DNA from 2 places in the Delftia sp. WSY_16 genome. Region 2 is predicted to be linked to the other one. Evidence: riboswitches for the same ligand, from Rfam matches in the RefSeq annotation. Region 2 holds a riboswitch; the other holds the start of a gene.
What was found. Region 2 has a riboswitch for glycine ahead of gcvT (glycine cleavage system aminomethyltransferase GcvT). Riboswitches for the same ligand answer to the same signal wherever they lie in the genome.

Region 1 (15,114 bases), on a different contig from region 2:
TGCACGCCACTTGCGAAAAAATGCCGAACCAGGCAGGCGATTGAGAGCATGCATGATATTCCCCGTTCTCTCAAGGAGATATGACAGGAAAATGATTTTCCCAATGGCAATGGCCATCAGTTGTACCCAGCGCATTTGCATCGCCGTACCTCGGATAGTTCTATTTGAATCACGAGCCCACAACTCACCTTGCAGCCGGTGAGTTTGGAAGCAAAATTTTTCGCGCAGATCCTGCGCGTCAATCAAAAAAAGGCGGATTTCCATCAACGCTTGCGCGCTGCTCCACTGCCCATTGAGCGGGCACACCTTCAGTCGGGTTTGCGACGCAAAACATTCCTCCCTCGACAAACCATATTCACCGTGCTTGTATTTTTTCAGTGACGGACCAGTTTCCATGGACCCGCACCTGTGCAACGGTAAGTCGCCTATCAGACATATAGACAACCCATGGTTAACCCATGCAGGTCCAATCGACCAGAACATGCACTGACAAACCACTGCACATATCGATAGGCTAAATCATGTTTTTTTCTATTTCAATAGTTTTTTTACATGAAACCAGAGACTCGTACCAGCGCTACGAGGGAGGCGCTTGAACGATCTAGGGAATACCCTGAATCAGCCACACCACATACAGGTAACTGGTGGTATCCCCAATACGACTGGAGCTGGCTGCGCAAGCCCCATAGAATCGCCCCTGCAGGAGAGCAGGCGGGCGCCACGGTGCCGAGCCTCACCGAAGGCGCAAACTCCCATACACGCTCAGGTTCCGTACTGCAAACACAACATGCCGTCTGGAGAGCCGCCGCACGCAATGTGCGGCGCACCGAAGGAGCAAGCCCCGTTCCCATGGACGGCGGTGAATCTCTCAGGTACCAAGGACAGGGGGAGCGGCAGCTGCGTCACGACGGACGCCGGCTGCCTGCTATCCAGACCATAGCGGCCAGCTTTCGCGTGACCCGGCACATGCCTTTGAAAGGGCATCGTCATGCGCGTCATCGTTCTCGGAGCCGGTCTGATCGGCACCACGTCGGCCTACTATCTGCAATCCCTCGGTCATGAAGTGACCGTCATCGACCGCCAGGCCGCGCCCGGCGCCGAAACCAGCTTCGCCAACGGCGGGCAGATCTCGGTCAGCCACGCGGAGCCCTGGGCCAACCCCGGCGCACCGCTGAAGCTGCTGGGCTGGCTGGGCCGGCAGGACGCCCCCCTGCTCTTCCGCCTGCGCGCCGACATGCGCCAGTGGCTCTGGGGCCTGTCCTTCCTGCGCAACTGCACGCCCGCGCGCACGCGCCACAACATCCAGCAGATCGTTCGCCTGGGCACCTACAGCCGCGAGGCCCTGCAGCAGCTGCGTGCCGACACCGGCATCCAGTACGAGCAGCGCACGCAGGGCATCCTGCACTTCTATACGAACGCCCGCGAGTTCGAGGGCGCGCTCAAGCCCACCGAGCAGATGCAGACCCTGGGCTGCGACCGCCGCCTGATCGATGCCGACGAAGCCGTGCGCCTGGAGCCGGCTCTGGCCCATGTGCGCGGGCAGATAGCGGGCGCCACCTATACGGCCGAGGATGAATCAGGCGACGCCAACCTCTTCACACGCGAGCTGGCGCGCATCGCCGCCGCCACGGGCGTGCAGTTCCGCCACGGCCACCACGTCATGGCGCTGCGCACCACGGGTGCGGGCGCCAGCCGCCATATCGACCATGTGGAGGTGACCAATGCCGATGGCCGCTACGAACGCATCCAGGGCGACGCCTATGTGCTGGCCATGGGCTCGTTCAGCCCGCTGCTGGCCCAGCCGCTGGGACTGCACCTGCCCATCTACCCGGCCAAGGGCTACTCCGTGACCCTGCCGGTGCTGGACCCCGCCAAGGCCTACCAGGTCAGCCTCACGGACGACGAGTTCAAGCTGGTGTTCTCGCGCTACACGGGCGCGCAAGGCGACCGCCTGCGCATTGCGGGCACGGCCGAGTTCAACGGCTACGACCGCAACCTGGACCCCGTGCGTTGCGAGGCCATCGTGCGGCGCGTGCAGCAGCTGTTCCCCGGCGCCGGCGATACCGGCCGCGCCCAGTTCTGGAGCGGCCTGCGCCCCGCCACGCCCAGCAATGTGCCGCTGATCGGACGCTCGCCCATCGCCAACCTGTTCCTGAACACCGGCCACGGCACGCTGGGCTGGACCCATGCCTGCGGCTCCGGCATGGCGCTGGCCGACCTGGTCAGCGGCAGGCAGCCGGCCGTGGATTTCGATTTTCTGGGAGCCGCAGCCATGGACCCGGATCGCAGCGCAGGCACGGTTCGCCCGCGCGCGGTCTGAGGTGCAGACGGTGTGTACCGTGTGTACGGCGTGTACGACGCCTAGGCAGTGAACACCGTCAACACCCCGGCGAAGCGGTGCAGGCGGGCGTCCATGATCTCGGCTTCGGCAACGAAGCCGATCAATGGCACATCGCCCAGTGCGTGGCGCAGGGTGCGCAGTTCGGCATCGGGGCCGCCGAACAGGCCGCCGCCGCGGCCCCGGCAACTGATGTAGATGGCGCCACGGATGCGGGGCTGTGCCTCGCCTTCGGGCGCCGCCTCCTCGGGCTCCGCCGCATCGCGCAGCGCAGCGCCCAGTTGCAGCAGTTCCTGGCGCGCCACCTGGGCCTGGCGGCGGCAGAAGATCACCGAATGCCCGGCCTCCACGGCCGAGGACAGGGCCACGCCCTGGCGCAGCGGGTCCAGGCCAACCAGGGTCAGCACCTGGGCCTCTTCGGTCAGCACGCCGTGGGCCAGGCCCCGGCCCGGCGGCGCAATGGCCGCCAGCGTGGTGCGGACCGTGGTCAGCGCGGGCTGCCAGTCGCTGCCTTCCAGCTCCACGCCCAGCAGCTGCAGCAGGCGCTGCAGGGCCGGATCGCCATCGAGCCCGGTGACCAGGGCGCCGCGCGCCTCGGTGATCTCCAGCCCCTCGCCCAGCGGCACGCAGCCCTGGGCCATGCCCGTGATGCAGGGCACGCCGGCACCGAAGGCCACGCCTGAAAAGCCGCCACGAAAAATGCCGCGCGCGTCCGCATGCTGCGCATGCAGATCCTCGGTACGGCAGGCGATCTGCACGCCCTCCACGCCATCTTCCCCGTCATCGCCCACGCCGCCGAACAGCAGGCCGGACTCGGTGCGCTCGGACAGCTCGTACAGCAGCTCGGCCAGCTCGGGCTGGCCGCCTGCGGCATGGACCAGGGCCGAATGGGCGGTGAAGCCGGCCTCGCCGCCAGGCGCATGCAGGGGCGCCAGGCCCGAATACAGGCGGTAGTGGGCGGCCGGTACATCCAGCAGCATCACCGCGAGCGCGGTTCCTGACAGGTACTCATGCGACATGGCCAGAACGCCGCCGGCCGAGCAGCCGGCCCAGTCCGCCACATGGGGCAGGGCCCTGGCCAGATGCTGCAGCAGCGGCCGTGCGTGGGCGGCATGCGCATGGGACAGGTACACCAGTCCCAGACGGGGCCGCTGCGCGTGGCCGGGCCCGGCCATCTGCAAGCGCAGCTGCTGCAGCACCGCGTCGGCCGCGGCGCGCCAGTCGGAATGGCTGGCATGGCCTACAGGAAACAACGACATACCAACCTTCTTTCTAGCCCCGCCAGCACCCGGCTTGCGGGTGGCTGGGGCCTTGCGCATCCATGGGTCCGGCCCGATCGGTCAACGCGCCGGCCGGCTCTTGGCTGCCGGCTTGCTGGCGGCCGGCGCCTTGGCTCCAGCCTTTGCAGCGGTTTTCCTGGCAGCCGCTTTGGCGGGAGCCTTGGCAGCGGTCCTGGGGGCTTCGGCCTGCACCGCAGCCTTGGCCGCCGGCTTTGCGGACGGCGCCTTGGCAGGGGAGACCGCCGCCGCCTTGCCCGCCTGCGCAGCAAAGGCGCTGGCCTGTGCCGCCATGCGGTCCATGGTGGCCTTGGCCAGGTCACCGGCCATGCCGGTGGCGCGCTGGGCGGCCGCCACGGCCTCCGGGGCCATGGGCTCGGCCATGGCCTTGGCGGCGATCTGCTGGAACTGCTGGGTCAACGCGCCCCACCACTGCATGGCCTGGCCCATGGCGGCGGCCTGGGCGGACTCGTCCTTGGGCGCCGCAGTCTCCGCGGCTGCGGGTCTGTCGGCGGCCTTGGCCGCCTCGGGGGCTGCAGGCGGCGCGGCAGCGGCCTGTGCGGGCTCGGGCTGCGGCTTTTCCTTCTTGCTCGCCCGGCTGGCGGCCGAGGACATGGGCCAGTCCGAAAGGTCGCCCTGCCCCGCGCTGGCGGCGCCCTTGGCCGCGGCGGTTGCGGCTGCAGGGAACTGGAAGGCCTGCGCCAGCTCGCCCATGCTGACGTTCATGCCCTGCAAGGTGGACAGCGTCATGCGCTGCACTTCCAGGGCCTGGATGGTGGCGGCCAGCGCCTTGCCGTTCTGGTCGAGCCAGAACTGCACGGCCTTGAGTTCGGTGATGCGCTTGTCCACCTCTTCGATGCTCACCGTGGGCGCCACCCATTCGGGCAGGCGCCCCAGGGGCCGGGCGGTGGCCGATCCTGCACTCTGGGCCAGGCCCTGCAGGAAGTCGAAACCGGGGATGAACTTGCCGAAACCGAAGGAGGACGCATCACTCATGGCAGCACTCGCTAGGACTGGGTTGGAAGAACATGCCGGTGAAGCACACCGGCCATGCGCTCAGCTTAACCCAGGCACACGCCAAGTCCATCGCAAGTCATGCACGGCCCGCTGCGCACAAACCCGGTGGATGACAAAAAGCTCAGTGGGAGTGGCCGGCATGTCCGCCGTGTCCGCCATGCGCGCCGCCCTGCGCAGCCGATGCCGCACCTGCGCCGGGCGCCATGGCGCGCACGGGGACCTGCAGGCTCAGGCGCGAGGTCTCGCCCTTGGCGTCCTTGAACACCAGGGTGATGGGTACCTGACTGTCCTTGAGCAGCGGGCTCTTGAGCTGCTGCAGCATGACGTGGTAGCCGCCGGGCTTCAGGTCCACGGCCACGCCCTTGGGCAGGTCCAGGCCGTCGATGGCGCGCATGCGCATCACATCGCCTTCCATCTTCATTTCATGCACCTCGGCCACGCCGGCGGCGGGCGACTCCACGCCCACCAGGCGCAGCGGCTCCTCGGCCGTCAGGCGCATGAAGGCGCCCGTGGCCTGCTGGCCCGGCACGCTGGCACGCGCCCAGGCGGCGTCGGCCTTGACATGGGCCGCATCGGCATGGGCATGGGCCAGGCCCATGGACAGGGAGGCGGCGATCAGGAAAGGGGTGGTCCATTGACGCAGTGTCATCACGGTTTCTCCAGAAATTTCAATGCATTGCGGCACGGTCTTCGTGCCTTGCAAAAAGGGTTGGCCAAGCGAAGGAAGCGGGAGTGAATCCGGGAGTCACCGGGGCGGGGCGCGGGCCTGGGGCAGGGCCGGCATGGCCACGCTGTGGACGGAGGCCGGGTGCGCCCGTGGCTGCGCATCTGCCACCAGCGGTGCCGGGGCCGCACTGCACCGGGCGGGCGGCGGCGCCAGCGGGGGCAGGCACAGCGGGCAGTCGATGCCGTGGCTGCCGGCAAGGGCATCGTCCTGACCGGCCGGCGAGGGCACCCAGACCGATTCGCCAGCGGCCGAGCACAGGCGCTCCCAGCCCGAGGCGCGCGCCAGCGGCGCAAACGCCGATGCCAGCGCCACGCACAGCCACAGGCCCAGCGCCCAGCGGGCGCAGGCAGCCAAGGTGGAGGGCAGGCGAAGCGGCATGGCGTCATTCTAGGGGTCTGCCCCAGGACGTCATGTCCGTGACCCCGCCAGGCCCTGCCCGCCCCTACCATCGCAGGCGCATCCCCCAGCCCTCACCAACACCCTAGGAGACACCCATGCTCACCCTGTGCGGATTCGCGGCCAGCAACTACTACAACAAGGTCAAGCTGGCCCTGCTGGAAAAGCAGCTGCCCTTCAACGAGGAACTGGCCTGGCTGGGAGAGACCGACATGGCGCTTTCTCCGCTGGGCAAGGTGCCCTACCTGCGCATCGACGACGGCCGGGGTCTGTGCGAGTCGGCCGCCATGGTCGAGTACGTGGAGACGCTGTCGCCCTCGCCGGCCCTGCTGCCGGCCGACGCCTTCGAGGCCGCCAAGGTGCGCGAGCTGTGCGTGTACCTGGACCTGCACCTGGAGCTGGTGGCGCGCATCCTCTACCCGCAGGCCTTCTTCGGCGGCCAGGTCAGCGACTCCACCCGGGAGCGCACGCTGGCCCAGCTCGACAAGAACGTGGCGGCCTTCGCCAAACTTGCGCGTTTCTCACCCTTTGTGGCGGGCGACAGCTTCACGCTGGCCGACTGCTGCGCCATCGTCCACCTGCCCCTGGTCAGCGCGGCCAGCAAGATCGTTGGCGGCCGCGACGTTCTGGCCGACCTGCCCGTGCGCGAGTACCTGGCACGCATGGCCGAGCGGCCCACGGTGCAGCAGGTCAATGCCGACCGCAAGACCAATACGGCGCTGATGATGGCCCGCTACGCCAGCGACAAGACCCCGGCCTGAGGCGCGGGGCCTTCACTCACTCCTGCAGCCAGCGCAGCAGCCCGCTGGCGCGCTGCGTGGGGCTGCCAACGGCCGAGGCCACCAGGCCCGGCACCTCGGAGAACAGCGAGAAGGCCTGGCGGGCGCGCGTGATGCCGGTGTAGACCAGCTCGCGCCCCAGCACGCTGCCGCCGCGCGAGGGCAGCACCAGGGCGGTGTGCTCGAACTCCGAGCCCTGGCTTTTGTGCACCGTCATGGCGAAGGCGGTCTCCACATGGGCCATGCGGCTGACGCCGACCGAGCGCAATTCGTCGCCCTGCAGGAAGTAGACGCGCAGCAGCTGCCCTGGCTGCCCCTGGTGCGCTCCCGGCAGCGCAATGCCGATGTCGCCGTTGAACACGCCCAGCTGCGCGTCGTTGCGCGTGACCATGACGGGACGGCCCGCATACCATTCGCCGCCTCGGCGGATCACGCCCTGCGCATCCAGGGCCTGCTCCACCGCGCGGTTGAGGCCGGACACGCCCCAATCGCCCTCGCGCACGGCGCACAGCAGCCGGAAGCGCTCGAAGGCCTGCAGCACAGCGACCACCCAGGCGCGGTGCGCTGCCTCGTCGGCGCCGGCCGCATCCGGCCGGCCCTGCAGCGCCTGGGCATAGAGGGCATAGCTGGCAAGACCGCCGCGCCCGTGCACGGCCAGTTCGGTCACGGCGTGCACGCCGCCGCCATGGCGTTCCCACAGCTCGGAACCTGCGCCGGCTTGCGTGCCGGCATCGAGCAGGGCCTGGGCCTTCACCGCCTCACCGGCATTCACGGCGTGTGCCAGCTGGCCGATGGGGCCGCCGAAGCGCCGGCTCTCGCGCAGCATGACGGTGTGCTGCGCCAGCGCTGGCGCACGATCGCCGTCGGGCGCCGCGAACTGCGGCGGCAGCCGCTGGCCCGCCACGCGCAGTGCGTAGTCCAGCGTGTCGGGCAGGTAGCGCCCGGCCTGGGCATCGCGGCACAGGTCGCCCAGCACGGCGCCCGCCTCCACCGAAGCCAGTTGGTCCTTGTCGCCCAGCAGCACCAGGCGGGCGCCGGCCGGCAGTGCCTCCAGCAGCGCCGCCATCATCTCCAGGTGGACCATGGAGGCCTCATCGACGATGAGCACGTCCACGTCCAGCTGCCGCCCTGCATGGAATCCCCAGTGCCGCGTATCGGGCCGCGCGCCCAGCATGGAGTGCAGGGTGCGCGCCGCACCCATGCGCTGCACCAGGCCCGCCAGGTCGATCTCGCCGCCCATGCTGCCCTGCAATTGCAGCAAGGCCCCGTCGATCGATTGCTTCAGCCGCGCAGCCGCCTTGCCCGTGGGGGCGGCCAGGGCCACGCGCAACTGGCCGGCATCGGGCGCCGTGGCAAACAGCAGGGCCAGCAGCCGTGCGGCGGTATAGGTCTTGCCGGTGCCGGGGCCGCCCGTGATCACCGACAGCCGGCCGCGCAGCGCCAGCGCGCAGGCCAGCTTCTGCCAGTCCACGGCGCCACCGTCCGCCGCAGGCGGGAACAGGCGGTCCAGCCAGTGGCGGGCCAGGGCTTCGTCCAGCGGCTGGCCGGCCACGGCCTGCGCCGCCGTGCGCTGGATGACGTGGGCGGCCACGGCGCGTTCGTAGTCCCAGTAGCGGCGCAGGTACAGCAGCGGCGCGGGGCCGTCTGCGCCGGCCAGCACCAGGGGCTGGCCGAGGTCCTCGCTGCCATCCTGTCCATCTACCTGCTCCCCGTGCACCACGCGCACCACGGGGCTGGCGCTCAGCGCCGCAACCCAGCCGGACAGGCGCGCAGGCAGCATCTGCCACAGGGCCTGCTGCGCGGGCAGCGCATCGGCCGGCCAGGCCAGCACGTCGTTGGGGTGGCCGGCCAGCGGCGCCAGGGGCAGGCAGCTGTGGCCGCGCCCCTCCATCTGCGCCAGCAGCGCGGCGGCCACCAGCAAGGCGGGCCCGGCCTGTGCATCCTGCCCGGCGACGAAGGAAGCCAGCGCCGCATCCAGCCGGCGCAGCAGGCCCGCGTCGGCCCAGCGGCGCAGCAGGGCCAGCACTTCATTGGTGTCTGGCGGCACGGCGCCCGGCGAGTCGTCGCCCGGCGGTTCGCCGCCCGGCCGTTCATCGAACAGGTCCAGCGTGGCCGTATCGATGGTGCGCGAACGGGGGCGCGGGCTCATGGCAGTTCCTCCGCGTTGGCGCGGCCGGGACCGAGCAGTTCATCGAGCGCATCAAGCAAGGGCAGCTCGGGCGCCATGGCATGCATGCCACCGGCCGGGCCATCGATGCCGCGCAGAAAGTAGTACAGCGCACCGCCCAGTTGGCGCTGCGGCTCGTAGGCCGTGCCCAGCCGGCTGCGCAGCAGCCGGTGCAGGGCCAGCAGGTAGAGGGCGGCCTGCACGTCGTAGCGGTGGTGGAGCATGGCGCGGGCCAAGGCCTCCTGGCCGTAGGCGGCGCCGTCCGGGCCCAGGTGGTTGCTCTTGTAGTCAAGCACCCAGTAGCGGCCCTCGTGGCAGAACACCAGGTCGGCAAAGCCCATGAGCATGCCGTGCAGCGAGCGCTGGGGCAGCGCGGGCCGCTCCTGCCCCGGCAAGATGAAGCGCCGGCACAGCTGGTCGATGCGCTCGGCCGGCAGCTGGCGCGCGGGCAGCCAGAACTCCATCTCGGACAGTTGCGGGCCCAGCGTGGCCAGCGTGACATCGAGCGGCGCCAGCGGCTGGTGGACCACGGCCGTGAGCCAGGCCAGCAGGTCGCGCGCCTGCTCGCCCCGGCCCGCGCGCTCGCAGCGGCGCACCAGGCGATCAGCGAGCGCACCCTGGCCGTCCACGGGCAGGGCAAAGTCTTCGCCGCCCAGCCATTCCAGCTGGTCGTGCACGAAGTTGCCGACCACGGGGCCGCGCAGAAAGCGGTGCCAGACCGCAGGCCCGCCGGCCGGTCCATCCTGCAGGGGCTGCAGGCCCGCCAGGCCGGCGATGTCCGCCAGTTCCGGCGATGGCGGAGGCTCCAGCGCCTGCTCATCCTCGGCCGGGCGCTGCACGGCCACGGGCAGCACGGGCAGGCTGGGCGCGGCCATGGCACGCACCAGGGCAGAGAAGCTGCCGATGCCCCAGCGGGTGTCGAAGCGCGCGTCGTAGGCAGGGGCATCGTGCAGCGGGGTGGCGCCAGCCGGTGGCTGCCAGCGCGTGCGCTGCAGTGGCCCGGCATCCAGGTCGCGCCAGGCCATGTGCGGGTCTTCTCCGCACAGCTGCTGCAGGCCGTCAAGCCAGCCCTGGGCCGAGCGCGGCTCGGTGCCGCCCAGCAGGTAGCCGGCGGCGCCCTGCTCGTTCACGCAGGCCTTGCCGTTGCCGCGCCTGAGCGGGGCCAGGCCCAGCCACAGCGCATGGCGCGGGCGGGTGAGCGCCACGTAGAACAGGCGCAGGTCCTCGCGCAGCCGCTCGCGGTCGGCCTGGGCCAGGTCTTCGTCGCTGAAGTCCAGCAGCAGCCTGCGGGCCGGGGCGGCATCGTCTTCCCCCCCCTCCTGCGCGGACAGGGTCAGGAACGGCGTCCTGGCCCGCTCCATGGGGCGGAAGCTGCCTGCGAACGGCAGGCAGACCAGCGGGTACTCCAGGCCCTTGCTCTTGTGCACAGTGACGATCTTGACCAGGTCGGCATCGCTTTCCAGGCGCACCACCTGCTCTTCGCTGCCGCTGCCCGGCGCCTCGATCTGGGTGGCCAGCCAGCGGATCAGGGCCTGCTCGCCCTCCAGCTGGGCGCTGGCGGTCTGCAGCAGCTCGGCCAGGTGCAGGTAGTTGGTCAGGCGCCGCTCGCCACCCAGGGCCGGGTCCTGCAGCCAGCGCGCGGGCAGGTCCAGGCGGTACAGGGTCTGGCGGAGCATGGCCAGCACGCCCAGGCGCAGCCAGATGCTGTGCAGTTCGCGCAGCTGCTCGCTGCGCGCGTCAAAGGCTTCCTCGTCGGCGGCCAGCCAGGCCAGCTCGTCCAGCGACAGGCCGATGAGCCGCGTGGCCAGGCCCGCGCGCACGGCCTGGGCGTCCAGCGGCGCGGCAACGGCGCGCAGCCAGTACAGCAGGTCATGGGCCTCGTCGCTGGCGAACACCGAATCCTGGTCCGACAGGTAGACCGAGGCCACGGCGCGCGCCTGCAGTTCGCGGCGCACGGCGGCCGCCTCTCGGCCCGTGCGCACCAGCACGGCGATGTCGGCAGGCCGCAGGCGCACAAGGCGGCCATCGGGCTGCACAAAGCCGGCCTGCGGGTCGGCCAGCCACTGCACGATCTGCTCGGCGCAATGGGCCGCAAAGCGCCGCCGTACCTCGTCGGCCGACAAAGGCAGGGGGATGCCGGTGTCCTCGTCACGGCCCGCGCTCCAGGCCACGGTGAGGGCGGGCATGGCGCCGTCGCGCGTGTGCAGTTGCTCGCTGCGCCCCTGGGCGGCCACGGGCTCGAACGGCAGCGGGTTGTGGCTGCCGCGCCGGAACATGAAGGCGCCCTCGCCCGGCCGCTGCTCGGCCTGCGCGAACCAATGGTTGCCGGCACCCACCAGCGCCTGGGTGGAGCGGTAGTTGGTGCCCAGCACGTAGTGGCGCCCCTCGGTGGCGCGGCGCGCCTGCAGGTAGCTGTGGATGTCGGCGCCGCGAAAGCCGTAGATGGACTGCTTGGGGTCGCCGATCAGCAGCAGGGCGCTGTGCGGGTCGTTGGCCGCCGTGCGGTAGATCTGGTCGAACAGGCGGTACTGCAGCGGCGAGGTGTCCTGGAATTCATCGATCAGCGCCACCGGGTACTGGGCCAGGATGCGCTCGCGCAGCACGGTGCCGTTGTCGCCGGCCAGGGCCGTGTCCAGGCGCTGCAGCATGTCGGCAAAGCCGAAGCTGCCGGCCTGGCGCTTGAGGTGGGCCAGCCGCTGCGCCACGCGCGCGGCCGCATGCAGGCGCACGGCCACGCTGACGGGCGGCAATTGCTCCAGCTGCACCAGCAGCGCCTGCAGCTCGGCCAGCTCCAGCGGCATGAGCACATCGCCGGCCGATCCCTTGAAGGCCTCGGCCAGGCCCTCGGGGCTGAGGCGGTGGCGCGCGGCCTCGGTCAGCGCCAGCGGACCGTCCAGCGGGGCGCGCGACCAGTCGGCCAGCGCGGCCAGCCAGCCGGTGTAGCGCGCGGGCTGCAGCTTGCGCTTGTCCCACAACGCGCCCTGCCCGTCGAGCTGTCCATCCAACCACCGCTGCAGGCGCTGGGCCTTGTCGTCCCAGCCGGCCGCCAGGGCCAGCAGGCGGCTGCGGCGCTGTTCCATGGCGCGCTGCAGGCAGTCGGCCAGGCTGCCCTCGCCCGCACCGGGCACGGGGGGCTCGCGCAGCAGGGCACGCATGTCTTCGACCAGGGCATCGACGTGGGGCCAGATCTTCAGGGCCTCGTCCAGCAGTTCGTCGGACAGCGGGTAGCACTGCTGGCGCCAGTAGTCCTGCGCGGCCTCGGTCTGTCGCTGGCTTTCGTCAGGCTCCAGCGTTTCGTCGAAGAGGTTGCCGCTGTCGAAGGCATGCTCGCGCAGCATGCGCTGGCACCAGGCGTCGATGGTGTGGATGGCCGCGTCGTCCATGCATTCAGCCGCCATGGCTAGGCGCCAGGCCGCTCGTTCACGGGCCGCGCCTTCAGGGTAGGCCTCGCGCAGCGCGTGCAGGAAGCCGTCGTGGGGCGCAGGTTCGGCCTCGCCACGAAAGCACTGCACGGCCTCGATCAGGCGCTTGCGTATGCGGTCGGACAGCTCGCGCGTGGCCGCGCGCGTGAAGGTCATGACGAGGATGTCGGGCGGCATCAGCGGGCGCTCGAAGGCCGTGCTGCTGATGCCGTCCAAGCTGCCCTCGCCATGCCCCAGCACCAGGCGCAGGTAGAGCGCAGCGATGGTCCAGGTCTTGCCGGTGCCGGCGCTGGCCTCGATCAGGCGGCTGCCCCACAGCGGAAAACGCTGTGCGTCGAGCACATGGCTGGTCACGCCGCCGGTCACTTCGCTGGTGCTCATGGTGCATCCGCCTGGTAGGGCTGGACCTGCACCTGCGCGGCCACCCAGTCGAGCAGCGGCGCGTGGACGGCATGGGCCAGTGCCTCGAAGCGCCCATCGGCGACCAAGGCCTCGAAATCGGGATAGCAGCGGGCCCAGGACGGGTCCTCGCCTTCGCCGCCGACCAGATGGCCGCCCTCATAGGCCTGCTGTGCCGCAGCGGGAAGGCCTTCGGCCATGGCCAGGCCGCTGCGCAGCGGCAGGGGCAGCGGACCGTTCTGGCCTTCGCGCCACAGGGCCATCAATGCACGCAGCCGTGCCAGCGCTTCGGAAGGGTCCATGGGCAGGACCTGCACCAGGCCGTCGCGCGCCACCACGCGCAACTCGGCCTGCGAGCCGCTGGCGGCCAGCGCCAGGCTGCGCAGGTAGACCGGCATGAGCTTGTCGGCATGGGGCCGGCCCTTGGCATTGAGCAGGTTGCGCGGGTCCAGCAGCAGCCAGCACTGTGCGTCGTCCGCCTCGGGGGGCTCTTCGGTTTCGCAGGACTGGCGCAGCCCGTCGATCCAGTCGTCGAACACCAGGCCATCGTCCTCGATCAGCAGCCGCCTGCGCGGCGCGGGATGGGCATACCGATCCAGTTGCTGGCGCCAGGCCCGCAGCGAAGGCGTGACCGAGGACTGCAGCGCCCGCGCGCCGCGCTCGCCCAGCCCCGCCAGCGGCAGCCGCCCCGAGCGCGTGAGGCGCGCCACGGCCGCTCGCACACTGTCTTCCATGGCCTGGGGCGCCTGCCCGGGCTCGGACAGGCCGGCCGCCACCTGCTGCTGCAACTGCTGCACCAGCAGGTATTCGGTCAGGCCGTCGAGCTGGAACAACTCCTCGTCCACGACCGGGTTGTCCTCCTGCTCGAAGCGCACCTGCAGGCGCTGGCGCAGGTAGGCGCGCGCCGGGTGGCGCAGGAAATCGGTGAGCCGGGCCAGCGTCAGCGGCGCCGAGGCGTCCGGGACAAAGGGCGGGCGCGGCTGCGCGGGCAGCGGAGGCAACGCGTCCGTGCCGTCAGACTGCGCATGCGCGGCCCGCCATTCGCGCGCATACGTGGTCCAGGGCGAACCTTCTTCGAAATAGCGGCGGCTGAAGGGCTGCAGCGGGTGCTGCTGCGTGCGCTGCGCCAGCAGCGGCTGGCCGCCTTCGCCGCGCCAGCCGGCCTCCAGGTAGTCGCGCAGCTGGGAGACCAGGACCGAGGGCGGCTGCTCGCTGTTGTCGCGCACATGGTGGCCGGTCCAGCTGATGTAGAGCGCGCGGCGCGCGGACAGCAGGGCTTCGAGCATGAGCTGGCGGTCATCGTCGCGGCGCGCGCGGTCGCCGGGGCGCTGCTGGCCGGGCAGCGCCATCAGGTCGAAGTCGCTGCGCGTGGCGCGGCGCGGATAGTCGCCATCGTTCATGCCCAGCAGGCAGACCACCTCGAAGGGAATGGCCCGCATGGGCATCAGCGTGCAAAAGGTCACGCCACCGGCCCGAAAGCGCTGCGACAGCGAGGGCTGCTCCAGCGCCTGCATCCAGGCCTCCTGGGCCACGCCCAGTTCCACGGCCTGCGCATAGCCGGCCTGCTCGCAGGCGCGCTGCCAGTCCGTGAGGGCGGCGTCCAGTGCGGCCAGCATGGCCTCGTCCTCATCGTCCTGCGCCTTGAAGAAGTCCTGCAGCAGCGCGCGAAAGCGCTGCGCCCAGGCCTCAGGCATGGCGGGCTGCTCGGCCTCGCGCCACCACGCCAGCATGCGCTCCAGCAGCGCGGCCAGCACGCCGGCCAGCTCGGCCGACAGGCCGCCCACTTCGTCATAGGGCTCGATGCCGCCGAAGGCCTGGCCGTCCTGCGCCACGCCGCTGGCATAGCCCAGCAGCATGCGCTGCAGGCCGAACCAGGCGCTGTTGTGCTCGCCGCAGGCCTGCAGGCCCAGGGCGCCGCGCTGCGGCGCATTGAGTCCCCAGCGGATGCCGGCCCCGGCCATCCAGCGCGTGAGCTGGGGCAGGTCGTCGGCCGCCAGACCCATGCGCGCGGCAATCGCTGGGACGTCCAGCAGGTCGCACAGCTCGCTGAGCCGGCAGCGCTGCTGCGGCAGGCGCAGCAGCCATTGCAGGGCCACGGCCAGCGGGCTGCTGGCGCGTGCGCCCAGGTCGGCAATGTCAAAGGGAATGTGGCGCGGATCATGCCTGCCGTACTGGCCGAACACCGCGCGTATCGAGGGCGCGGCGGTCTCTATGGACGGCAGCATGACTACGACGTCACGCGGTGCCAGCGGTGCCTGCCCCGGCTGCCCGGGATCCGGTGGCCGGGCCAGCATCTGCAGCAGCTGATCGTGCAGAACCTCCAGCTCGCGCACCACGCTGTGCGCGCTGTGGAACACGATGGAGCGGTCGGCCCGCGCCACCTCCAGCGGCGGGTGCTCGGCCAGCGGCACCAGGTCGCGGATGCGCTGCTGCACCTGGGCCAGCAGCGGCGCGGTGCGCAGGTCCTCGGCATCGGTTTCGTCGAACAGGTCCACGCGCGGCATCTGCAGCTGCGCGGCGGCACCCGTGGTGTCGAAGGCGTCGAGCTGGCGCACATAGTCGCGGCTTTGCCGGCCCCAGGCGGCCAGCAGC
Region 2 (15,114 bases):
AACGCCCCGCACTCCAGGAAACAAGGGGCGCTGCGGCGCCCTTTGTTCATGGGATGGCTACGGGCTGGCTAAACCCACACGTCGTTCAACGCCGTCCTCTCGCCGCCTTCCTCCCCGGTGTTCAGCACGCCGCGCGGCTCGATCAGCATGAGGCGGGCTTCCCGCTCGGCGCTGGGCCTGTGCTCCGTGCCTTTGGGGACTACGTAGAGCTCGCCCTGGCGCAGCAGCACATGGCCATCACGGAAGTCGATGCGCAGCTCGCCGTCCAGCACCAGGAAGGCTTCATCCGTTTCGGCATGCGAGTGCCAGATGAACTCGCCCTGCACGCGCACGATCTTGAACTGGTAGTCGTTCATCTCGGCGACGACGCGGGGGCTCCACTGGCCGGTGAAGCGGCTGAATTTGTCGGGGAAGTTGATGGCCTCGCAGGGGCGGTTTTCAACGGGGAACGTCATGGGCAGACCTTATGAAAGCGTGTGAAGCCTCTATGCTAGGAAGCGCCTTCCCTGCGGTCTTGCACGATCGTGCAGCTCAGGCCGCGCCCAGGCGCCTGAGCCAGCGTGCGGGCGGCACGCCATAGGCCATGGCGAACTGGCGCGCCATGTGGCTCTGGTCGAAGAAGCCGGCCTGCAGTGCAGCATCGGCCACGCCCTGCCCCGCCAGCAGCAGGCGCCGCACGGTGTCCAGCCGGCGCATGCTCAGGTAGCGGTAGGGGCTGGTGCCGTAGAGCGCGCGGAAATCCCGGCACAGCCGCCAGCGGTCCAGGCCGCTGGCCTGGGACAGCGCCTCCAGGGTTACGCCCTGCTCCAGCGAATCATGGATGCAGGCGCGGGCACGCTCCACGGCCACCAGGTCCGGCAGACGCCTGAGCTTGCGCCGACCGGCCACGGCCTCCAGGGCCAGCGCCAGGTCGTAGAGGGCATCGTCGCGTGCCAGCGGCTCAAGGTCCTCGTCCAGGCATTGCAGCAAGGGCAGCAGCGCAGCCTTGAGCCGGGGATCAGCCGAAAGTCCTCCCTCGACGAAAGGCAAGGGCCTGCCGCCCAGCACCTGCTGGATCAGGGCCGGCTCCACATAGACCATGCGGTAGCGAAAGCCCGCGTCGGTGCCCGCGTGGCCGTCATGCAATTCGTCAGGGTGCAGCACCATGGCGCCACCGGGCAGGCTGTGCCGCTGGCTGCGGCGGTAGGCAAAGCTCTGCACGCCGGACAGCGTCAGGCCCAGCGCGTAGGTGTCGTGCCTGTGGGGCGCATAGCCGTGCCCGCCGAAGTAGGCCTCGATGCGCTCCAGGCCTGCGCCCAGCTGCGAATGCCGGACCCAGTCGCTGGAGATGCTCGTTTCTGCCATGTGGGTTGGTGGTGAGGGGTGTGCAAAGCAGCCGCAGATGGTAACTGCGGGCCAGTGACCTCAAGGCGAGCAGGCAGGCTGCTCCGCGCCCGGCACGGACTGGATTGCCGGTGCGCGGCGCATGGCCGCCGACACCACCCACCCCAGCAGCGCGATCAGCGCGGCACCCCATTCGGCCTGCTGCAGCCCCCGGGCCGTGGCCTCGCGCAGCGCATCGGGCGCCGTGATACCGGCCAGCGGCGCCGTGGCCACCATCACCAGCAGGGCCAGCCCCAGCGCCGCGCCCACCTGCTGGGCCGTGGCCGCAATGCCCGAGGCCACGCCCTGCTGCGCAGCCGCCACGCCCTGGCCGGCCACCACCCACATGGCGGTCCAGCTGGCGCCCTGGCCCAGGCTGAGCACCACAAAGCCCGGCACCAGCCAGACATAGCTGCCGCCCAGCGGCAGTGCCCAGGCCATATAGGCCAGGCCGATGGTGCCTGCGGCCCAGCCCCCCATCAGCACGGCGCGCGGCGTGGAGCGGTGCAGCCAGTGTTCGGCCCAGCGGATGCCCAGCGTGCAGACCGCCGTGGGCAGCAGGAAGGCCAGGCCGGCCTGCAGCGGGCTCCAGCCGTAGATCTGCTGGAAGTACAGCGCCAGAAAGTAGTACTGCACGCCAAAGCTGCTCATGAAGATCATGGTCAGCAGCATGGCCGAGCGCAGGCTGGGCACGCGCAGCAGGGACAGCGGCATCAGCGGCGAGGCGATGCGCGCCTCGATGCGCCAGAACAGGACCAGCGCCGCCATGGCCACGGCCAGCGTCCCCAGCGTGGCGGCGCTGGCAAAACCCCATTCAGGGCCTTGCACCAGGGCCGTCACCAGCAGGCTGCTGCCCACGGTCACGCTCAGGCAACCGGCCAGATCAAAGCCCTGGCCCGGTACGGGCCGAGGGCGGCAGAAAGCGCAGCGCCGCCATGGCACACGGCCAGGCCACGGGCACCAGCACCCACAGCACCCAGTTCCAGCCCAGCGTCTGCGTGAGCACGCCGCCCAGCAGCGCGCCGGCCGCCAGCCCGCCGGCCGACGCCATGCTCCACACGGCCAGGGCGCGGTTGCGCTCGGGCCCTGCCGCATACAAGGTATTGATCAGCGACAGCGTGGCCGGAAACAGCAACGCCCCTGCCACGCCCTGCCCTGCGCGGCCCAGCACCAGTTGCCAGGGCTGGGAGGCGAAGCCGCCGACCAGCGAGGCCAGGCCGAACAGCGCCATCCCCGCCACATACATGCGCCGCTTGCCCAGCAGGTCCGCACAGCGCCCGCCCAGCAGCAGGCAGCCGCCAAAGGCCACGCTGTAGGCACTGACCACCCATTGCAGGTGGTGCGCATCCATCTGCAGCTGCTGGCCCATGGCGTCGAGCGCGACGAAGACGATGGTGGCATCCAGCGCAATCAGCAACTGGGACAGGGACAGCAGCGCCAGCGCGGCGCGCGGGTGGCGCAGGGCGCCAGCGGGGGAGTCGTTCACAAGCATGGGAGCGATCCTAATTAATGCATTTCTGAAGATAAACATCAGATATTCATTTTTCTTATGCAAAATCGAATCAATCAAACTTGCCATCGCCATGGACCTCAACGCCGTTCAATTGCTCATCAAGGTGGCCGAAAGCCGCAGCTTCACCCAGGCGGCAAGCCTGCTGGGCACCAGCCAGTCCCGCATATCGCGCGCCGTGGCGCAGCTGGAGAAAGACCTGGGCACGCGGCTGCTGCACCGCAATACGCGCAGCGTGTCGCTCACGCCAGACGGCTGCGCGCTGGTGGACCGCTGCGCCCCGCTGATCGCCGGGCTGGAGGAGGCGCGCCAGCTGGTCAGCGACCGGCGCTGCGCGCCCAGCGGCGTGCTGCGCATGACGGCGCCGTCCATGCTGGGCCGCATCGTGCTGGTGCCGCTGCTGGGGCAGTTGCTGCGCGAGCATCCGCAATTGCAGATCGACACCAGCTTCACCGACCGCATGGTGGACATGGTGGAAGAAGGCTTTGACGCGGCCGTGCGCATCGGCCCGCTGGCAGACAGCCGCATGATCGCCCGCGCCCTGCCGCCGCTGCGCTGGGTGACCGTGGCCTCGCCCGCCTACCTGGCGGCGCGCGGCACGCCGCAGACGCTGCAGGAGCTGGCACAGCACAGCTGCATGGCCGTCTACAACCACTACCTGGGCCGGCGCGTGCCCTGGCAGTTCCTGGCGGGCAACGGCGAGATGCTGGACTGGCCGGCGCCGCAGACCGTGACCTTCGACAGCGGCGATCCGCTGGTGGAAGGCTCGCTGGGCGGCCTGGGCGTGGCCCAGGTCATGGAGTTCGCGGTGCGCGAGCACCTGCAGGCGGGCAGGCTGGTGCGGCTGCTGCCCCAGCACGAAGGCCGCACCCGCGAGCTGTCCCTGGTCTACCCGCGCACGCGCCAGGCTTCGCCGCGCATCAAGGCACTGGCACAACTGCTGCTGGCGCAGACACAGTGGTGAGGCGGCAGCGGCCAGCCGAGCTGGCGTGGCGCCGCACACACAGTGGGTGCTGATTCAGATCGGCTTATGCGGGTGAAGGGAGATTAAACTGCTGCCTTTCCACGATGGCTGCGTTCTCGGACAATCACGCCTTTTCGTGGTGCATGCACCTTGATGGGGCCGCGACAGCGCGGCTCTTTTGTTTTCACCTGTTTTGCATTCCTGCCCCCGCGCCGGCCAGCGGCCACGCGGGATCTGATCCAACCATCGACACATCCATGGCAGCAGACAACTCCAAGAACGCCGCTCCCACCGCACTCAGGCGCGAACTCAAGGCGCGGCATCTGTCCATGATCGCCATCGGCGGCTCCATCGGCACCGGCCTCTTCGTTGCCTCGGGCGCCACCATCTCGCAGGCCGGCCCCGGCGGCGCCCTGCTGGCCTACATGATCGTGGGCCTGATGGTCTACTTCCTCATGACCAGCCTCGGCGAAATGGCCGCGAACCTGCCCGTCTCGGGCTCGTTCGCCACCTACGGCGCGCGCTACGTGGACGAAGGCTTCGGCTTCGCGCTGGGCTGGAACTACTGGTACAACTGGGCCGTCACCATTGCCGTGGACCTGGTGGCCGCCCAGCTGGTCATGGCCTACTGGTTCCCCGACGGCAACGGCATGCTGTGGAGCGCCCTGTTCCTGGCCATCATGTTCGGCCTCAACGCCATCTCGGTCAAAGGCTTCGGCGAGGCCGAGTACTGGTTCGCCGCCATCAAGGTGACCACCGTCATCCTCTTCATCGGCGTGGGCGTGCTCATGATCCTGGGCATCGTGCGGGGCGGCGCGCCTGAAGGCATCTGGGGCAACTTTGCCCTGTGGAGCCAGGGCGATGCGCCCTTTGCAGGCGGTTTCTCGGCGCTGATCGGCGTGGCCATGATCGTGGGCTTTTCCTTCCAGGGCACGGAGCTGATCGGCATTGCCGCTGGCGAATCCGAGAACCCCGCCAAGAACGTGCCCCGCGCCGTGCGCCAGGTGTTCTGGCGCATTTTGCTGTTCTACGTCCTGGCCATCCTGGTCATCAGCCTGCTGATCCCCTACACCGATCCGCAACTGCTCAAGAACGACCTGGGCGACATCAGCGTGAGCCCCTTCACCCTGGTCTTCGAGCGCGCGGGCCTGCTGTCGGCCGCCGCCGTGATGAACGCCGTGGTGCTGACCTCGGTGCTGTCGGCCGGCAACTCGGGCATGTACGCCTCCACGCGCATGCTCTACACGCTGGCCTGCCAGCGCATGGCGCCGCGCATGTTCTCGTACGTCAACAAGCGCGGCGTGCCCACGATGGCCCTGCTGGCCACCACGGTCGTGGCTGCTCTGTGCTTTCTGACCAACATCTTCAGCCCCCAGCTGGTCTACATCTGGCTGCTGAATCTGTCGGGCATGACGGGCTTCATCGCCTGGCTGGGCATCGCCATCAGCCACTACCGCTTCCGCAAGGGCTACGAGGCCCAGGGCCTGGACCTGAACCGGCTGCCCTACCGTGCATCGTGGTTCCCGTTCGGCCCCATCTTCGCCTTCGTGCTGTGCATGGTGATCACGCTGGGCCAGAACTACGAGGCCTTCATGGCCGACCGCATCGACTGGACCGGCGTGGTCGCCACCTATATCGGCCTGCCGTTGTTCCTGCTGATCTGGGGCGGCTACCGCCTGGTCAAGGGCACGCACATCGTGAAGTACAAGGACATGCAGCTGGGCTCCAACGTCGACTGACGCCCTCCCAGTCCCCATGAAAACAGCCCGCAGATGCGGGCTGTCGTCTTTCAGGCATCGGCCGACCACACGGCCAGCTCGTAGCCGTCCGGATCGGTGAAGTGGAACCTGCGGCCACCCGGGAACGCGAACACCGCGCGGCTGATCACGGCACCGGCCGCCTGCACGCGGCGCTGCGCCTCGGCCAGATCGTCGGCGTAGAGGATGACCAGCGGGCCGCCGGGCCGCACCTCCTCGCCCGTGGTGAAGCCGCCCGTCAGCCGGCCGTCGCTGAACTCGGTGTAGCTCGGCCCGTAGTCTGTGAAGGTCCAGCCGAAGGCCTCGCCGTAGAACGCCTTGCTGCGTGCGATGTCGGCCACGTTGAATTCGATGTTGTCGATCTGGTGGTTGTTGCCCCTGATGCCCATGTGATGCTCCATTGAATGTCGGTAGGCCGCCATCATCGGCCACGCAGGGGCAGGGCATCTTGAACAAAACGGCCAGCCGGGCCGCTCAATCCAGCAGTTGCTGCAGGGCAGCGCGGGGCGTGATGCCGCACAGCGCCCTCACCTCGCGCGACAGATGCGCCTGGTCCGCATAGCCGGCCTCCGCCGCCAGGGCCGCAAGACCTGCCTGCCGGTCAGACCGTGCCAGGGCCAGCAGGCGCTGAAAGCGCAGCACGCGCTCCAGCGTCTTGGGGCCGTAGCCAAACTGCGCGTGGCACAGGCGGCGCAGGCTGCGCTCGGACATGTCCAGCTGCGCGCGCATCGCGGCCAGCACACCGGATTCGTCCCGCCCGTCTGCAGCCGCCACATTGAACAGCTCCATGGCCTGCCGGTCGGGCTCCGGGGCGTCGCGGCCCATTTGCACCAGTCCATGGATGAACACGGCCTGCCCTGCGCCCGGCTGCGCATCGTTGATGCGATGCAACCACTCCCGCGCGCGCGGCCCCAGCAGATCGCCCAGTTCCACCGCCTGCCCCACGATCTCGTCCATGGGCAGGCCCAGCCAGGCGCTGGCCGCACCGGGGCCGAAGCGCGCCCCCCATACCTCGGACCCCGGCACGAGCGCGGGCCGCGCAGCCACCCTGTCAGGCCCCACGGCCAGCAGCCGCCCGCCTTTGCAGACGATGTCCACGCAGCCATCGGGCACCACGAGAAAACCGCCGGCATAGTCCGGGGCCACGATGCTGCTCCACAGGCACTGGAAGTGCGGCTGCAGGGCGGGCGGCGGGGAGTGTTCGCGGTAGGGAGCGGGCGGCGGCGCCTGGCCAGAGGGCATGGACTTCAGACCCCCAGCGGCAGGTCCGCCTTCTTCAGCGTGCGCAGCACAAAGCTGGACTGGCTGTGGCGAATGCCCTTGATCTTGTAGAGCTTCTCGCGCAGCAGGCGCTCGTAGTCGCGCGTGTCCTTGACGACGACGCGCAGCAGGTAGTCGTACTCGCCCGAGACCAAGTGCGCCTCCACCACCTCGGGAATGGTCGCCAGCATCTCGCCGAATTTCTCCAGCGTGTTGTCCGAATGGCTGTCCAGCGTGACCTGCACCAGCACCGTATCGCCCAGGCCCAGCGCCAGCGGGTTCAGGCGCACGGTATAGCCCTCGATCACCCCCGCCTCTTCCAGCTTCTTGATGCGTGCCCAGCAGGGCGAGGCGCTCAGGCCCACGGCCGCGCCGATTTCCTGCAGGCTGGCGCGCGCGTTGGCCTGCAGGGCGGAAAGAATCTTTCTGTCGAGGATGTCCATGGCCGGCAATCTACTGCAAAACAGGCAGGTGCAGAATAATTTTCTGTAGCAACGCCTGTTTTGAAGAAATAAAGCAGCATTTTCTGAGGCCAAACGCGCACACTTGTCTGCATGGGAGCACGCTTACCGGCGCAGCAAAACCATTCACCCAGCCCCGCCGACTACCGCCAGCGCCCGGATGCGTGATCCCCTCAGGAACCCGTTACAGGCCGCCCCGCTTATCCGCAGTGGGGCGGCCTGTTGCATTGGGGCACCCGGCAGGCATCCGCAGACACCCGGCAGCGCTTTCCCGCAACGGCGGCCGGTGCACAATGCCTCCCGCAAACGTGCACGCCCATGCACTGACCCTGACGTCGGGCATGCATGGGCGCTCGCCACATCAACCAATCGGCCCCTTGATCCACACCCAAGACAATCCCACCGAAGGCCGCCGGAGGCACTGGCCAACGGATTCTGCAATGCGATGGCTGGCGCAAGCCCTGGCAGCCGCAGCGCTTCTGGCACTGCTCACCCGCTGGCTGCCCAACCCCCAGGCAGCCCAGGGCATCGCGGTCTTTCCCGGCAGGAGCATGGCGCCGGCCGCCATGCTGCTTTACGCGTACATGGGCTCGGCCCTGGCCATCACGCTGATGAGCCTGATCCTGTGGTGCTGGCTCAGGGAAAGGCTCTACATTCTTTGCGCCGCGCTCCTGGCAGCCGGTTTTGCCTACGCTGCTTTCCGTTACCGGCCCGAAGGCCTGTGGCTGCCCGGCGCCGACCAGCCCCAGCATGCGCTGTCCATCGCCTACTGCAGCTTCTGTGTGGTGGCGACGGTGTTTTTCAGCCAATTGTTCGAGTTCCGCCGCCATTGGATCTGGGCTGCGCACCTCTTCAGCGTGGTGGCCTGGCTGAATGCCATCGCACTGGGCATGGCACTGTTGGGTGGCTATGCGCAGATCTCGCGTGCCGTGGTGTTCACGGCCCTGGTGTCCACATCGTTCGGTGCGGTCTTCGTGCTGTACCTGCTGGTGGTTCGAAGGCAGTGGCAATACCTGCCGGGCGCGCTGGCGTTTGCCGTGCCATCCGCCCTGGGCATCCTGAACCTGCTGAGAACCCAGGGCCTGCTGCCCGATGTCGCGCTGCCATCGGCCCAGATGCTGTGGTTTGCCGGGCGTGTTTCCGAGGCCATCCTGCTGGGAATGGCGGTGACCAACCGCACGCGGGTGGCGGAGCGCGCCCTGCGCAGTGAGCGGATGCAGGCCCTGTCACGCGCCCAGGCGGCCGAGCGCGAGCTGGAGTCCAAGGTCCTGCAGCGCACCGCACAGCTGCAAACGGCCCAGCAGGCCCTGCAGACGGCCTTGCACAGCGAGCGGGAGATGCGGCTGGAACAGCGCCAGTTCTTCAACATGATCAACCACGAGTTCCGCACCCCGCTCACCATCGTGGACGGCGCCGCGACCGAGCTGCAGACGTTCCCGACGACGGACGCGGACTCCCTCATCGAGCAGGCGTCCCAGATACGCAGGGCCTCGCGCCGGCTGATGACCCTGGTGGACACCTGCCTGATCAACGACCGGCTGGACGCGGGCGCGTTCCGGCTGCAACTGGAGCAGACGCCATTGGATGAACTCCTGGAGGAGTCTGCAGAGCTCGTCGGCTGGTCCCGGCGGCATCGCCTGAAACTGGATCTGGAACACGGCCCGCAGCAATGGCAATGCGACCCTGTCCTGGTGCGCATCGCCATCTCCAACCTTGTCGGCAACGCCATCAAATATGCCAAGGCGGGCGACATCACCCTGGCCGCCCGCTGCGATGCGTCCGGTGACCTGCTGATTTCCGTCAGCGACCAGGGACCGGGCCTTGCGCCCGAAGCGGCAGGACAGGTTTTCGAGCCCTATGAACGCGCAAGCGCCACCCGGCATGTCAACGGGCATGGCCTGGGCCTGTCCGTGGTCAGGCGCATCGCCAGGCTGCACGCAGGCGACGCGTTCTTCCAGCCGGCTGCCGGAGGCGGGGCCTGCTTTGTCATCCGGCTGGGCCGGCTCCCGCCCGGCACGGCAGATGCCTGCCAGGAATGTCCGCCAGCGGCAAGGCCGGCCGCCGTGCCGCCGGGCATGCCCGCCTGACGCGGGCAAGGCCGGGGCCTTTGCCCCTGAAGCAGTGCGTGCTCGTGGCGCTCATGGGGCCGCCGCTGCACGGGCCGTCCCGCCCTGCACCACCAGCAGCACGCCACCCAGGATCAAGGCCACGCCGGCCAGGCGCGTCGCATTGACCGGCCGTGCGCCCAGGCCCATCAGGCCGAAGTGGTCCACCAGCACCGAGACCACGATCTGCCCCGCCACCACGCAAACCAGGAAGCCGCCTGCGCCCAGCTTGGGTGTAACGGCCGCCGCACTGGCCACATAGATGGCACCCAGCACGCCGCCTATCCATAGCCACCATGGCCCCGCTGCCGCCTGGGCCATGGCCGGAGCGGGCGCGCGCAGCACCCACAGTGCAGGCACCACGACCATGACGCTCACGGCCAGCGAGACCAGCGCGCCCCACAGCGGGTGGCCCAGCAGACGGCCCACCAGGGCATTGCTGGCGGCCTGGAATGGCAGGATGGCCCCCGCCAGCAGCGCCAGGGCCACGGGAGCAAGGGCGGTGAATGTGCTTTTACCTGTCATGCGGCAAGACCTTTCTTCTTCTGTCAATCGATGCCTGCATGCTCTCGCATCCAGCATGTTGATGGAAATTGTTTGTGTGCACGGTCTATATTCATGGCATGGATGAACTGCGCCGGATCGACCTCAACCTGCTGCTGGCCCTGCACGCCCTGCTGGCCGAAAAACATGTGACGCGTGCGGCCCTGCGTCTGCACAAGAGCCAGCCGGCCATGAGCCATTCGCTGGCGCAGCTGCGCGAACATCTGGGCGACCCGTTGCTGGTGCGGCGCGGCGGCCGCATGGCGCTGACGGCACGCGCACAAGGCCTGGTGCAACCGCTGGCGGATGCGCTGGGCAGCCTCAACGGCTTGCTGGCACAGGCGGAGTTCGACCCGGCCCACGCACGCGGACGGCTGCGGCTGGCGCTGTCGGACTACGCATCGCGCATCGTGCTCCCGCCGCTGATGCGGCATCTGCGCCAGCACGCACCCGGGCTGGACCTGGCCATCAGCCAGTCCACGCGCGAGGTGATGCTGGCCCAGCTGGCCGATGGCGAACTGGACCTGGCCCTGGGGCCCTTCCCCGACGTACCCGACCTGCCCGAGGGCATCGAGGTGCAGGATCTGTTCCAGGAACAGTTCGTGAGCGTGGCCGACCAGGCCGTGCTGCCGGCACGCGGCGGGCTGTCACTGCAGGACTGGCTGCAGCGCCCGCACGTCATGCTGGCCATGCGGCCCGACGCCAGCGAGGAGATCGAACGGGCGCTGGCCGCCCAAGGCCTGAGCCGCCGCGTGGTGCTGGCCCTGCCCCACTGGAGCGCGGCGCTGGAGGTGCTGGCAGGCACCGACCTCGTGCTGACCGTGGGCAGCCGCGCCATTGGCGACCTGCGCCGCCACAAAACGCTGCGCCGCTTCACTCCTCCGCTGGAGCTGCCCCGGTTCGCCTACCAGCAGGCCTGGCATGTGCGCAAGCAGGGGGATGCCATGCATCGGTGGCTGCGCAACTCGATGGCGCAGTGCTGTACTGCGCAGGGGCAAACACAGAAGTAAGTGCAGGCCGCAGCCTCAGGCTGCCACCACCACCCTCAGCAACTGCTTCTGTATCTTCCCGCTGGCCGTCTTGGGCAGGGCCTCGCGGAAGTGGTAGCGGCGCGGGCGCTTGTAGGCAGCCAGGCGGTCGCCGTGGACCAGGAAGGCGTCCAGCGCCTCGGCCGTGGGTGTGGCGCCCGGCTTGGCAACCACGTGGGCGGCGACGATCTGGCCCCAGCGCTCGTCGGCCTCGCCGATGACGGCGACCTCGAGCACATCGGCGTGTTCGACCAGCGCGTCTTCCACCTCACGCGGATAGACGTTCTCGGCACCCGAATTGATCATGTAGTCGATGCGGTCGCGGATCCAGAGATAGCCGTCGTCGTCGATGTGGCCCAGGTCGCCCGTGTGGTACCAGCCGTGCGCCAGGGCGCGGGTGTTGGCGTCGGGGCGGTTGAGGTAGCCGGCCATCATGCAGGGGCCGCGCACGAGGATTTCGCCCACCTCGCCGGGCAGGCAGGCCTCGGCCGGGTCGGTGGGGGCGTTGTCTTCGCGCAAGCGGGCCACGATGAGGTCATGGCCCATGGAGGGCAGCCCGGCCGAGCCCGCGTGCGAGAGTTGCTCTCGCGGCAGCAGGACGGACATGCAGGGCCCCATTTCGGTGGTGCCGTAGACCTGGACCAGATCGCTGCCGACCTTGCGCGTCCATTCGCGGATCAGGTGCGGCGCCATGGAGGCGCCGCCGTACTCCACCAGCCTCAGCGCGGGCGCCTGCTCAGGCGAGGCGATGGGGTCGGCCAGCAGCATGGTGATCATGGTGGGCGCCGCGAAGAAGAAGCTCACGCGCTCTTCGCGGATCAGGCGCCAGGCCTCGGCCACGTCGAAGCGGCGCAGCAGCACCTGGGTGGCGCCGGCCTGCAGGCGCGGCAGAAAGCTGGTGTGCAGCTCGGCCGTGTGGTTGAGCGGCGCCATGGCCAGGCCCACGTCGTCGCGCGTGAACTGCATGGTCTGGTGCATGAGGGCGTTGTGCGCCAGCTTGCTGCGGTGCGTATGCAGCACGCCCTTGGGCCGGCCCGTGGTGCCGCTGGTGTACATGAGGATGCAGGGGTCGCTCTCGCGCACATGGGCCTGGGGCGGCGCGCTGCTGCGGCCCCTGGCCAGGGCGGACAGGCGCTGCGTGGCCCAGACCGGCAGCGGGTCGGCCGGGGCATCGTCGGCAAAGATCCAGTGCTCGATGCCTGCGCCAGTGCCGCCGCCTTCGGCCTTGAGCAGGGCCTGGGCGCGTGCGGCCACCTCGCCGCCCTCGTGCTCGAAGACCAGGGCGCGCGCTGCGCCGTCCTTGAGGATGAAGGCCAGCTCCTGCGCCGCCAGCCGGTAGTTGATGGGGTTGAAGATGGCGCCCAGGCGCGCGGCCGCCAGCATGGTGAAAACAAAGGCCGGCGTGTTGTAGAGAAAGGCCGCGACCACGTCGCCATGGCCTATGCCCAGCTCGGCCAGGCCGTGGGCGTGGCGGTTGACTTCGGCATCGAGCTGGGCGTAGGTCCAGGCGCGGCGCTCGCCGCCCTCCCACGCGACCAGGGCTTCCTTGTTCGGCAGGTAACGTGCCGGCCAGGCCAATGTGTCTCCCAGCGTCTGCTGCATGTGCGCTTCTTCCTTCTCGCTCACGAGATTTCATATATCGATGCACCTCAATGTAGGAGATTTTTTAGACAGTTATGCAATTTGCAAATGCATCCATGCAGGCAAGCGCATGGAGTTGCAGCCGGCCCGCGGAAATCCCGAAGCCGCGCGGACGCTGGCCGCAGCTAGAATGCGCCGGTCAGGAGAGAGTGCCCGCCCGGCCGCAACGGTCGCAGGCAGCGGCACCGCCGAAGGCGCAGGGTTCGCCCCGAACGCTCAGGCAAAAGGACTGGCACCGCCTGCCGCCACGGCCGCAGGCGTTCCTAGCTGGAGAGAGATGCAGGGCACGGCGGTGTGCCCCATCCACCGAAGGAGCAAGCCCCACGCATGGAAGGTGCGGGTGAATCTCTCAGGTAAAGCGGACAGCAGGGCAGCACATCCCGGAGGACCGGGATGGCGTTATGCCTTGTTCCTTGCCTGAAAGAGAGCCCTCCTTGTCCGCTGCCTCCACCACCGATCTGCTCAGGACCCCGCTGTTCGACCTGCACCAGGAACTGGGCGCGCGCATGGTGCCGTTTGCCGGCTACTCCATGCCCGTGCAATACCCGCAGGGGCTGATGGCCGAGCACCTGCACACCCGCGAGGCGGCAGGCCTGTTCGATGTCTCGCACATGGGCCAGATCAGCCTGCGCGGTGCCGACGCCGGGGCCGCGCTGGAGTCGCTGATGCCCATGGACGTGCTGGGCCTGGGCGAACACCGCCAGCGCTACGGCCTGCTGCTCAATGAGGCGGGCGGCATTCTGGACGACCTGATGTTCGTGCGCCGCGAGGACGACCTGTTCCTGATCGTCAACGGCGCCTGCAAGCACGAAGACCTGGCGCACATCCAGGCCCGCATCGGCCAGCGCTGTGAAATCGAGCCCCAGTTCGACCGGGGCCTGCTGGCGCTGCAGGGCCCGCAGGCCGCAGCCGCCATGGAGCGCCTGCTGCCCGACACGGCCGGCCTGGTGTTCATGACAGGCGGCCACTTCGACTGGGAGGGGGCCGAGCTGTACATCACGCGCAGCGGCTATACCGGCGAGGACGGCTTCGAGATCTCCTTGCCCGCCAGCCACGCCGAGGCCTTTGCCCGTGCCCTGCTGGCCCAGCCCGAAGTCAGGCCCGTGGGCCTGGGCGCGCGCAATTCGCTGCGCCTGGAAGCCGGCCTGTGCCTGTACGGCAACGATCTGGACACGACCACCACCCCGGCCGAGGCCGCCCTGAACTGGGCCGTGCAGAAGGTCCGCCGCGCAGGTGGCGAGCGCGAAGGCGGCTTTCCCGGCGCGGCCACCGTGCTGGCCCAGCTGCAATCGCCCGAGCTGCTCACGCGCAAGCGCGTGGGCCTGGTGGCCCTGGAGCGCGTGCCCGTGCGCGAAGGCACGGAACTGCTGGATGCCGGCGGCCGCAAGGTCGGCCAGGTCACCAGCGGCCTGCTGTCGCCCACGCTGAACCAGCCCGTGGCACTGGCCTATGTGGAGCCGGGCAGCGCCGCCATCGGCACCACGCTGCAGGCCATGGTGCGCGGCAAGGCCGTGCCCATGCAGGTGCAGGCCACGCCCTTCGTGGCGCCCCGCTATCACCGCGGTTGAGGACAGCCTGCGCGCTTGGCGTGGATCGAGTTCGGCGGATTCGTTTTTCCTGCCATCGCATGCCGCTACAGTGCGCACTGACCTTTCTCAAACCGCCTTTCACAGGTTTCTTTTCAGTTTCTATCGGAGCAAGCCATGAGCATCCAGTATTCCAAGGACCACGAGTGGATCAACGCCGCCAACCCTGACGCGGCCATCGTCGGCATCACCCTCCACGCGCAGGACGCGCTGGGCGACGTGGTGTTCGTCGACCTGCCCGCCGTGGGCACCAGCTTCAACCAGGGCGATGTGGCCGGCGTGGTCGAGTCCGTCAAGGCCGCCGCCGATGTCTACATGCCCGTCAGCGGCGAGATCGTCGAAGTCAACGAGGCCCTGCGCGACGACCCCTCCCTGGCCAACAGCGACCCGCTGGGCGAAGGCTGGTTCTTCAAGGTCAAGCTCAGCGACGCAGGCCAGCTGGCCGCGCTGCTCGACGAAGCCGCCTACACGGCCTTTGCCCAGAGCAACTGACGCCACTTTCCGGCCAGGACGGGCGCCAGGGCCCGCCCTGGCGCTTTTCAGCTTTTGAGACAGGTCCCTCCATGCTGATGTCCTCCACCCAGCCCCTTGCCGCCCTCGAGAACGCCACCGAATTCGTGGCCCGCCATATCGGCATCGCGCCCGAAGACGAGGCCCACATGCTCAGCGCCATCGGCGCGGCATCGCGCGATGCGCTGATCGACGCCATCGTCCCGCCCTCCATCCGGCGCCACCAGCCCATGGCGCTGCCGCCAGCGGCCACCGAGGCCCAGGCGCTGGCCGAACTCAAGGCGCTGGCAGGCCGCAACCAGCTGCTCAAAAGCTTCATCGGCCAGGGCTACTACGGCACGCACACGCCCGGCGTCATCCTGCGCAACATTCTGGAGAACCCCGCCT

Region 1: it holds a riboswitch for glycine, as region 2 does, so the genes downstream of both, ACF8O7_RS17400 (D-amino acid dehydrogenase) here and gcvT (glycine cleavage system aminomethyltransferase GcvT) in region 2, are expected to answer to the same signal.

What each region holds. Positions count from the first base shown of each region.
Region 1 is NZ_JBICKS010000032.1:21,968-37,081, reverse strand. It holds partial or broken gene ACF8O7_RS17405 (invasin domain 3-containing protein) at 1-396, opposite strand, end outside; glycine riboswitch at 785-895, shown strand; gene ACF8O7_RS17400 (D-amino acid dehydrogenase) at 989-2,320, shown strand; gene ACF8O7_RS17395 (FIST N-terminal domain-containing protein) at 2,362-3,597, opposite strand; gene ACF8O7_RS17390 (PhaM family polyhydroxyalkanoate granule multifunctional regulatory protein) at 3,679-4,611, opposite strand; gene ACF8O7_RS17385 (copper chaperone PCu(A)C) at 4,754-5,281, opposite strand; gene ACF8O7_RS17380 (hypothetical protein) at 5,378-5,737, opposite strand; gene ACF8O7_RS17375 (glutathione S-transferase family protein) at 5,854-6,516, shown strand; gene recD (exodeoxyribonuclease V subunit alpha) at 6,533-8,683, opposite strand; gene recB (exodeoxyribonuclease V subunit beta) at 8,680-12,504, opposite strand; gene recC (exodeoxyribonuclease V subunit gamma) at 12,501-15,114, opposite strand, start outside.
Region 2 is NZ_JBICKS010000040.1:940,601-955,714, forward strand. It holds gene ACF8O7_RS23975 (ABC transporter ATP-binding protein) at 1-1, shown strand, start outside; gene ACF8O7_RS23980 (cupin domain-containing protein) at 69-455, opposite strand; gene ACF8O7_RS23985 (AraC family transcriptional regulator) at 532-1,344, opposite strand; gene ACF8O7_RS23990 (MFS transporter) at 1,405-2,220, opposite strand; gene ACF8O7_RS23995 (MFS transporter) at 2,246-2,854, opposite strand; gene ACF8O7_RS24000 (LysR family transcriptional regulator) at 2,946-3,836, shown strand; gene ACF8O7_RS24005 (amino acid permease) at 4,094-5,575, shown strand; gene ACF8O7_RS24010 (VOC family protein) at 5,626-5,982, opposite strand; gene ACF8O7_RS24015 (helix-turn-helix domain-containing protein) at 6,068-6,835, opposite strand; gene ACF8O7_RS24020 (Lrp/AsnC family transcriptional regulator) at 6,841-7,296, opposite strand; gene ACF8O7_RS24025 (sensor histidine kinase) at 7,755-9,401, shown strand; gene ACF8O7_RS24030 (DMT family transporter) at 9,453-9,944, opposite strand; gene ACF8O7_RS24035 (LysR family transcriptional regulator) at 10,043-10,972, shown strand; gene ACF8O7_RS24040 (fatty acid--CoA ligase) at 10,988-12,592, opposite strand; glycine riboswitch at 12,762-12,873, shown strand; glycine riboswitch at 12,889-13,007, shown strand; gene gcvT (glycine cleavage system aminomethyltransferase GcvT) at 13,033-14,199, shown strand; gene gcvH (glycine cleavage system protein GcvH) at 14,335-14,709, shown strand; gene gcvP (aminomethyl-transferring glycine dehydrogenase) at 14,781-15,114, shown strand, end outside.